3 regions of the Paenibacillus sp. VT-400 genome follow, and region 3 is predicted to be linked to each of the others. Evidence: predicted binding sites of a transcription regulator. Region 3 holds the regulator's gene; each other region holds the start of a gene.

Region 1 (3,285 bases), 150 kb from region 3:
ACATTTCGAATGCCCTGTTTACGAATGGCCTCTCCCACTTCAGGGTACGTCGCAACCATGTTTTTCATGAATCCACTCTGTAAATACGGTTCAGCTTCGAAAGCTGGAAAAGCTCCCTTCTCTGCTGCAATCTCTGCCGATGCCAGATAGGCCTCCTTCGCCATGAATCCATACAGTTTATCCAGAAAAACAAGAGATTCAGGACTGCCGTATCGAATACGCAGCTTAATCATCAGCTCTGCCAGTCCCATTGTGCCAAGCCCAACCCGGCGTTCACGCTGCTGATTCAGTCTATTTTCCTCAAAATGATATGGTGTTGCATCGATGACATTATCCAAAAATCTAGCCGAGATACGAGTGGTTTCCGCCAGTTCATCCCATGCCACATCATGATTTGTTTCATCGTAGAATTTGGACAGATTGATCGCAGACAGATTACATACACCCCAGGCAGGCAGACCCTGTTCCGCGCACGGATTAGTACAGATAATCGGATTGAAGTACCAGCTGTTGGACATCTGGTTATAGTACTCCATGAATACCACACCAGGCTCTGCCGATTTCCAGGCTGATTCAATAATGGTATGCCAGATTTCGCGCGCCTTCAGTGTACGATAGTGCACCACCGAATGACCTGCGGCTTTCCATTGCTGCATATCCCCGTTCCACTCGATGTCGTAGTCCGGATCGTTCGTATCGGGGAAAACCAAGTCCCAATCTCCGTCCTGCTTGACAGCCTCCATAAATGCGTTGCTCACACATACAGACAGATTGGCATTGGTCACCTGCCCCATCGTTTGTTTCACGGTAATAAAATCAAGCACATCCGGATGCCAGTCATTCATCATCAGCATGAGCGCACCCCGGCGGCTTCCGCCCTGTTCAATCAGTCCAGTCGTATAACTGAACAATCCGCCCCACGATACGGAACCGCTGGATGATCCGTTGACACCTTTCACCACCGCTCGGCGAGGACGCAAAGAGGACAAATTAATGCCAACACCTCCCCCACGTGCCATAATCTCCGTCATCTCGGTCAAAGTCTTCATGATTCCACCCCGACTGTCTTGCGGAGACGGAATGACATAACAATTGAAGAGTGTCAACTCGTCGCTTGCCCCCGCACCCGCAGCAATGCGGCCTCCGGGTACTAACTTCCAATCTTCCAACACAGAGCGGAACTTGGACTCCCACGTTGCCCGCTGATCGGCTGTGGATTCGACAGAAGCCATCGCTTTGGCAAGACGGTCCCACATTTCTTCCGGTGTTTTTTCTATGTTGAGTGTCAATTTCTCCACACTTGTCTCAATCATCTCTCCGCTTCGAGTCCTTACCTGTACAAGCTGACCCTGACGTTCTATGATTTCGCCCACTTCCTTGGTTGGGAACTTCGGATCATCCTTCGTTAATACCAATACCACATCTCCGACCTTGGCATGATTCGAATCAGCGTCCTTCCAAGCGTATCGGTCCAGAAATATTTTTTCGCTAAGTCCTTCTAATTGGTACGATCGTTGGTTCGATTTCATCGCTACATTCAACCTCCCCGGTATAAAGCTCCATGTTCACTATATGAGTAAATTATGATGAGACACCACATATAGTGATATAAATTCAGTATAATACACCATATATTGATTTTCCATATGACTTTTATCATAATCCATCTTCATATACTCGGACAAGCTTCTTGTAAATAAACTGTAGTTCACATTGGTTCAACTAAACTTTTTACACAAGAACGGAGAGGACAGAAATAACCTGAAGAAGCGAAGCGTTGGCCTAAAAGCTTTCTGAAAGAAAGCTGCATCGAAAGCATACGCTATCCCCGGGTTTTCCCCCTTTGGACAAGGGAATCAAAAAAAATCTGGGGATAACAGCGATTGGAAGGTTATTCTGTCATCGGAGTGACAAGTGTAAATATTCCTTATTTGAACCCACATAGTTATGAACTGACTCTCATTCGTCCATACTATTACCTACGAATAAAACGTCATCACGTATGGCAGGGGAGGAAACACCATGAACCGGAAAAACCCGCACCACATGAATCAACCTGTAGCTGAGCTGCCCGTTCCTTTGGAATTTGATCGGACCTGGATTAATCAATTGGAATCACGACTGGATAAAGGAGGTCCTTGGGGGGATTATCGACTCTTCCAACTGGGCATTCAAGCCGAAGAGACCAACCTGATTCCCAATTTTGACGAGATCCAATGTCTCAAGCATCTACAAGGCCTCACTCCACTCCCTCACCAGATGGACACTGCTCGCAGAGTATTATTTGAAATGTCAGGCCGGGCCATTCTCGCCGATGAGGTGGGTCTTGGCAAAACCATTGAAGCCGGTCTCATTCTGAAAGAATATATGGTTCGAGGTCTCGTATCCAAGGTACTCATTCTCGTGCCTGCCTCTCTTGTACTGCAATGGGTACGGGAGTTGAATTCAAAATTTGGCATCCCTGCTATTGCCCAGAAAAAGGCCTATTCCTGGCAGAATGAAGTGGTTGTTGCTTCCATGGATACAGCCAAACGTAACCCGCATAAAGATATGCTGCTGAATACCGACTACGACATGATTATTATTGACGAGGCTCATAAACTCAAAAACAAGAAAACAACCAACTATCAATTCATGCTGAAATTGCGCAAAAAGTATTGTCTGCTGCTTACAGCTACACCTGTGCAGAACGATATGAGTGAATTGTTCAATCTGATCAACCTGCTGAAGCCCGGTCAACTGGGTCGTCAGGGTGACTTTGCAGCCAACTTTGTTGTTGACAAACGGGTTCCGAAAAATCAGGAACAGCTTAAGAACGAGTTATCCAAAGTCATGATTCGTAACCGCCGCGGCGAAGGCCCTGTTCAATTTACCAAACGGAATGTCTCCAACGTGAATCTGCAACTATCGTCCGAAGAACAAGCGCTTTATGATGGCGTGACTTCCTTTGTTAAAGACCAGTACCAGGAAGCTGGCGGCAACCTGAGCAGCATGCTCTCCCTTGTTACATTGCAGCGTGAAGTGTGCAGCAGTCGGGATGCTGTATTCGTGACGCTGGTTAATCTGTCGAAGAAACTTCCGCTGGACTCTCCCCTTCGGGACAAGATTTGGGAACTCGTTGCCCATATTAAAGCGATCAAGGAGAATACCAAAGCGGAGAAAACGATGGAACTGGTTCGGAACATGAATGAAAAAGTAATTATCTTCACTGAATACCGGGCCACGCAGGAGTATCTGCTAAACTATTTCCGCAACAATGGGCTTACGGCTGTACCCTATCGGGGT
Region 2 (3,285 bases), on a different contig from region 3:
GTCGCAATCCCGGCATAGAGATACACGGTATTCTCAATGGTGCCTACCAGATCAAACGGATCATCATGTATAACCGTTTTACCTGCTTCATTAATGTTGAAATTCATCATATTATTCAGCAAGGAAAGCAGAATATTGCCGCTTGTCTCAATCATGTTCACATATTCGGACTGCTCCTCAGGCATATCCGGTGTGCGCATCAGATCTGTCAGTCCCAAAATACCGTTCAAAGGATTGCGAATCTCGTGACTCATTAGCTTCAACATCTGTGTTTTGGTCATAGCCTCAGATTCGGCACGTTCTTTCTCTGCCTGGAGCTGTTCTTGCATTTGTTCCGAATCACTCAATTTCTGCTCCTGAACATGCAACGTGCTTTCCAGATCAACAACATAACCCAGGAATACAGCCATTGCCTTCAGTGTCTTCATATCGGTTTCGCTGATCACATAACCAGGATCATCCATCAGACAGATGGTGCCAAATGTTTCGCCCGATCTTCTCATAATAGGCACGCCCACGAAGAAGCGATTGCCAAGTCCGCTCGTAACGCCCATGGATCGTGTCATCGGATGTTCACATGTATCCGGGATCGTAAGAACGCTACCGTTGTCTCTTAATACCAGGCTGCAATATGAATCCGTAAATGGAAGTGCACTGCCTTTAACAACTAACTCTTCCGTACGATTAAAGGCCTCCAAAATGACATTGGTCACCCCGTCATTCGTGGCAACAAAGATGGTATTGACCTTCAATATACCACTTAATACGTCTACGATGTGGGCCGCAGCTTCCTTTATATCTTCATAGAAGCCTCTTGTAATGCCTTCTGCCGTCCCCATGATTCACCCCTCTTATCTTAGCTGCACTTTCAAATCTGTATTTCAGAATGTTTAATCACGTACAGGGGTCATCAAAAATCCGAATAGCTGTCACAATCTATACTTATATGATTAACACCGTAGAAGTATAAGAGAATCATACTCCCTGCCTATTGCCCATTTGTGGACAAAAGCAGGTCTTAAACGGATGGTTTAACGACCGCGAATTCATTGCAACTCGCCTTTTCAGCTTGATTAAAGTCCATCTTGTCCGACTTCGGATATTATACTTGCAGAATAACTAGAAATTATACGCTTCCGCTCAGACTTTGGGAACCTTTATCCGCAGCAATTAAAGGAAAGTCCACTTTGTTCAGTAAGCTGTGTGATCATTATCACACCCAAAAAACCACATATAGTTTATAAATGGATAAGACAAATCTACATATAGTATTTAACGTGAATTGAATGATAACCAAAATCATTTTAGGAGGAACCTTACATGAACATGCTTGAGTATGCCACCCCACCGGCATCCGATCTATTATCCGACCTGGGAAGACGAATTATTGGCGCAGAAGACGCCGATACGCTGAGGGAAAATGCGAATCTGAACGGGGATTCCTTCAGTGGTAAGATGAGCAGGCTCGGTTCGGAGACCGCCAAGTGGCATGCTCTGCGTCATGTGTTGCCGGAAGAGCTTGCCCAAGCTGTGGAGAATGGGGATCTGTATGTACACGATCTGGATCAGTATGCACTTGGAACGACCAACTGTATCTTTATCCCGTTTGACCGTCTCCTTGCTGCGGGTTTCAACACAGGTAACGGATCGGTTCGCACACCTCAGACGATCATGTCTGCCATGGCTCTGGTTGCGATCATCTTCCAATCCCAGCAGAACAGTCAATATGGCGGTGTATCGGCCAATAAAATTGACTGGGATCTGGCCCCTTATGTACAGCGGTCATTCCGCAAACACTACCGCAAAGGGCAACGGCTCTTTGGTGAAAATGTTCTGATCGGGGATGAACAGCTTCATCTGGATAGCATCGAAGCGAAGAATCAATGTCCGCGGGCATATGCCTTCGCCTATGAAGAGACTGAATTGGAGACAGGACAAGCTGCTGAATCACTGATTCATAACCTGAATACGATGAGCAGCCGGGCGGGTGGTCAGATTCCATTTACTTCACTGAACTATGGATTATGTACTTCTGCGGAAGGACGGTTGGTATCACGCTCGTTGCTGGAAGCAACCATTCGTGGCCTGGGCAACGGGGAGACTCCCGTGTTCCCTCAACATATTTTCCAATGTAAACAGGGGATCAATCAGGCTCAAGGAGAGCCGAACTATGATCTGTTCCGGCTCGCAGTCACCTGTTCATCCCGGCGGATGTATCCTAACTTTGTCAATGTGGATGCCTCTTTCAATCTGCCTTTCTATCATCCGGAAGATCCGGATACGATCATTGCAACTATGGGATGCCGCACACGTACACTGGCTGACCGGTTTGGTCGCAATCGTCAAAGTGGTAAAGGTAATCTGTCCTTCAACACCATTAACCTCGTGAAGCTCGGCATCCGGTTTGGCATCTGCCAAGGTGCAAGAGCTGTCGCTGACCGAGCCGGATTCTATACTGCTTTGGAGTCAGTTATGCATAATGCCGCTTCCGGCCTGCTGCACCGCTACCGAATTCAGACATTGCAGCCTGCCAAGGCATCGGACTTCATGATGCGGGAGGGTGTATGGGAAGGTGGAGAACAGCTTGGCCCGAACGAGCCGGTTGCCGAGCTTTTAAAGCATGGAACATTATCTCTTGGTTTTATCGGTCTCGCGGAATGTATGACAGCTCTCTATGGGCGCCATCATGGGCAGGACCCTCATGTACATCGCGAAGCGCTCAACATTATTCGGACCATGAGAGAGTTCTGTGACCGGATGAGCGAGCAGCATAACTTGAATATCACCCTGTTTGCCACACCTGCTGAAGGGTTGTCCGGCAAATTCACGAAGATCGACAGAGAGCGTTATGGCATTATTCCCGGAGTGAATGATCGGGAGTATTATACGAATTCATTCCATATCCCGGTCTACCACACGCTTCCAGCATATCGGAAGATTGAACTGGAGGCACCGTTCCATACGTTATGTAACGCGGGTGCAATCTCCTATGTGGAGCTTGACGGAAACGTTCGGGCCAACACCGCAGCTTTCCTGCGGATCGTACAGTATGCACTGGCGCAGGATATCGGTTATTTCTCCATTAATCATCCAATTGATCGCTGCCCTGCATGTGGTTATGAAGGCGTCATTGGGGATGTATGCCCAAGCTGTGAAGCCCATGAGAACCATGTACACTTCCAGCGGTTACGCCGCGTAACTGGCTATCTGACCGGAGATTACAAAGTACGCTTCAATGCTGCGAAGCAAGCCGAAGTGCGGGATCGGGTGAAACACCGGTGAATC
Region 3 (3,285 bases):
GCGCGGAGATCAGTGCTACGACGACGCCGATGAAGACGACGACTCCCACTGTGCCTGATTCTGGCGGCAATACGGGAAACACCGGAAATACCGGAAATACCGGCAACATCGGTAATACGGGCAACACCGACAATACGGGCACCGGGACAGACGCTGGAACGTTGAAGTCGACCTACACAGTGAATACACCGAAGGATAAACCCGCGATCACAGACAAAAACGGCAACACCACCCTTCCCGGTGGCGGCGAGATTGCGACCAAAGGCGGGACGAAGATTAAGGTACCCGAAGGCACATCGATAGACTCAAACGGTAAGTTAACCATTCCGGCAGACAAGAGCGCCGAAGTGATACTACCCGGCGACAACAGCACAGTGACCATTTCGGGAGGATCGACGATAGCGAGCGACGGTACGGTTACAGTAGGCGGCAAAGACGCGCATGTGACCCTGCCCAACGGCAACCGTGTGGATATTCACGGCGGATCGAAGATACGGAGCGGCGGAGCGGTTGTGGTAGGACCGAGCGGCGCAAAAGTTAGCTTAGATAACGGCATGTCGCTGAACATCCGTGAGGGTACGGAGCTGGCATTTGATGACGCCACCCCACTGGGCTTCCTCGTGATATCGGGCAATCCTTTCAGGGATGCCAACATGGACGACTGGTTCTACAGCTATATAAATTTCGCCTACACATACGATCTTTTCAACGGCACAACGTCCACGACGTTCTCACCGGGAACCGCAATGACGCGTGCAATGTTCGTGCAGGTACTGTCTAATCTTGAGAACGTAAACCTCTCCAGTTACACGAGTTCCCGCTTTAACGACGTGACGGACGGACAATGGTACACCGCGGCAGCCGAGTGGGCGGCCGAAAAAGGCATAGTTAACGGTAAAAACGCAGACCTGTTTGACCCCAATTCACCGATGACGCGCGAGCAGATGCTGGTGATACTGTACAACTACATGAAGTACAAAGGCTATGAGCTCCCTGAAAGCCACTCTAAGCCCTTCACGGACGAGAGTGAGATCAGCTCATGGGCGTTGGAGGCCGTTCAGGCACTGCGGGACATCGGCATTGTAGTAGGCAAGCCGGACAACTTCTTTGCTCCCAAAGCCACCGCCACCCGCGCCGAAGTAGCCACGATCTTTGTAAGATTCGTCGAATATCTGGCTAACTGAAAGCGTATACAGATAAATGCAGACCCTTCCGGTTGGACAATATCCAGCCGGAAGGGTCTCCTTGTTTTGAAACTGTACTTTTTTTGACAACTCCACAGTCAGGACTTTAAAACCTCTATTTTTGCATCTAGAATATTCGTCAACAGGCTCGTCACTAATTCCAAAAATTATAATTAATTAATGCATGTTCTGATTTATTTCACGCACAAAAAAACGCCATCACAATAATGTGATGGCATTCTTGATTATGGAGCCTAGGGGGATCGAACCCCTGACCTCATCGCTGCCAGCGATGCGCTCTCCCAGCTGAGCTAAGGCCCCAGGATATGAAATAGATAACTTGTCCAGCACTGCTACGTTCCACAGGCGACTCCTATATCATATAAAATCCAGCTTTCGCTGTCAATCACTTTTTCAAGATCCAAAGTGATTGGAGAAGAACAACCGATTTCTCTGGTACACACGGACTGGAACTCCAGACTGCTCTTCTCCCTTTACCAACTTCACTAATCCTCCAGATCGTCTTTGGACAACAGGGATTTCAGTTCTTTCATGAACATATTGATATCTTTGAACTGGCGGTATACCGACGCAAAACGGACATACGCCACTTCATCGACTGGAAACAACTGTTCCATCAACAGCTCACCAATCTGGCGACTCTCAACTTCAGCATCGGCTGTATTACGCAGAGATTTCTCCACTTCAGATACCATCATCTCCAGGGTCTCTACGGAGACTGGACGTTTCTCACAGGCACGAATGAGCCCGCGGAGAATTTTGTCCCGGCTGAACTCTTCACGACTGCCATCTTTCTTAATGACGATCAGTGGAGTCTCCTCAATCATCTCAAACGTTGTAAATCTTCGGGCACACTGCTCACACTCACGGCGACGACGAATGGATTTTGCTTCGTTGGCCGGACGCGAATCAAGCACTTTGGTACCCATATAACCGCAATAAGGACACTTCAAAACAGATCACTTCCCACGTTTTACTTTTTACCACATATTCCCTGTACTGATTTTGTAATGAAAAACGCATTGCCGACACATAATACTTTTACCAACCCGCGAGGAGGTGAACAGCAATGGCACAAAGCAATGGTAACTCCAACAACTTGGTGGTAACTAAAGCTTCCGCAGCACTCGAGCAAATGAAATATGAAGTTGCTCAAGAACTCGGAATCAGCATCCCACAAGACGGATACCAAGGTAACATGACTTCTTACGAGAACGGTTCGATCGGTGGATACATCACGAAGCGTCTGGTAACAATTGCAGAACAGCAATTGGCAGGTCAATACCAATAATATCTGCATCGTAATACGCTACACAGAGGAGCATGGAGCGGCCGGTGAATAACCGGCCTGCTCTGTGCTTCTACTTATATACTAGAACGTATTATAGATCTTTACATACTGATTATAATAGTAAATGACTCTTTGTACATAGTGACGCGTCTCACCAAACGGAATATCTTTCACTGTATCGAACGAGCCATCCCATACACCATCTCTAAGCCAACTGTTTACTTTGCCTGGTCCCGCATTATAGGCAGCGATCATAACTGCTTCATTGCCATCGAATTGATCAGACAGATTCCGCAGATACCATGTGCCTAATTGAATATTTCGTTCTGGCTCGTGCTTTAATTCCTCCAGCGAAGTGTCGGGAATTTTGGCTTGTTCCAGTATCCAATTCGCCGTGTCCGGCATCAGTTGCATGAGCCCAATGGCACCTCGTTTGGATTCCTTGCTTGTCTTAAAATTAGTCTCCACCTTGATAATGGAAGCAATCAGAAACGGATCAACCTCATAACTCTGAGATTGGGCACGGATCTCTTCCTTATAATGTATGGGATAGAACCATGCCATCCAGTTTGTATTCAGAAATAACACCAGTACAAAGGAAACAAACATCAACAGCAATACACGTTTCTTACGCAATATTCTCATAACAAACCCTTACGCTGTAGATATGAGTCAATTTGCTGCTCCGTCGCAGGCCATAAGCCGCTGTTATCGATGACAATGTCTGCCAGCTGTTTTTTGCGCTCAATATCCATCTGTACATCCATTCGAGCCTCAGCCTGTGCTGCA

Evidence for each region. The regulator NrdR, encoded in region 3, represses ribonucleotide reductase genes. The targets are predictions, from matches to a motif close to AACACNATATATNGTGTT.
Region 1: the regulator NrdR is predicted to act here: its motif matches at 1,591-1,608, upstream of EL84_RS16650 (adenosylcobalamin-dependent ribonucleoside-diphosphate reductase).
Region 2: the regulator NrdR is predicted to act here: its motif matches at 1,256-1,273, upstream of EL84_RS03845 (anaerobic ribonucleoside triphosphate reductase).

Annotation. Positions count from the first base shown of each region.
Region 1 covers NZ_LELF01000067.1:1,302,367-1,305,651, reverse strand. Annotated here, with positions in the region: gene EL84_RS16650 (adenosylcobalamin-dependent ribonucleoside-diphosphate reductase) at 1-1,529, opposite strand, end outside; gene EL84_RS16645 (DEAD/DEAH box helicase) at 2,023-3,285, shown strand, end outside.
Region 2 covers NZ_LELF01000047.1:324,750-328,034, forward strand. Annotated here, with positions in the region: gene EL84_RS30685 (histidine kinase dimerization/phospho-acceptor domain-containing protein) at 1-839, opposite strand, end outside; gene EL84_RS03845 (anaerobic ribonucleoside triphosphate reductase) at 1,321-3,282, shown strand; gene nrdG (anaerobic ribonucleoside-triphosphate reductase activating protein) at 3,279-3,285, shown strand, end outside.
Region 3 covers NZ_LELF01000067.1:1,147,993-1,151,277, reverse strand. Annotated here, with positions in the region: gene EL84_RS15965 (S-layer homology domain-containing protein) at 1-1,184, shown strand, start outside; tRNA gene EL84_RS15960 (tRNA-Ala) at 1,433-1,505, opposite strand; gene nrdR (transcriptional regulator NrdR) at 1,691-2,158, opposite strand; gene EL84_RS15950 (alpha/beta-type small acid-soluble spore protein) at 2,275-2,496, shown strand; gene EL84_RS15945 (lytic transglycosylase domain-containing protein) at 2,578-3,141, opposite strand; gene coaE (dephospho-CoA kinase) at 3,138-3,285, opposite strand, start outside.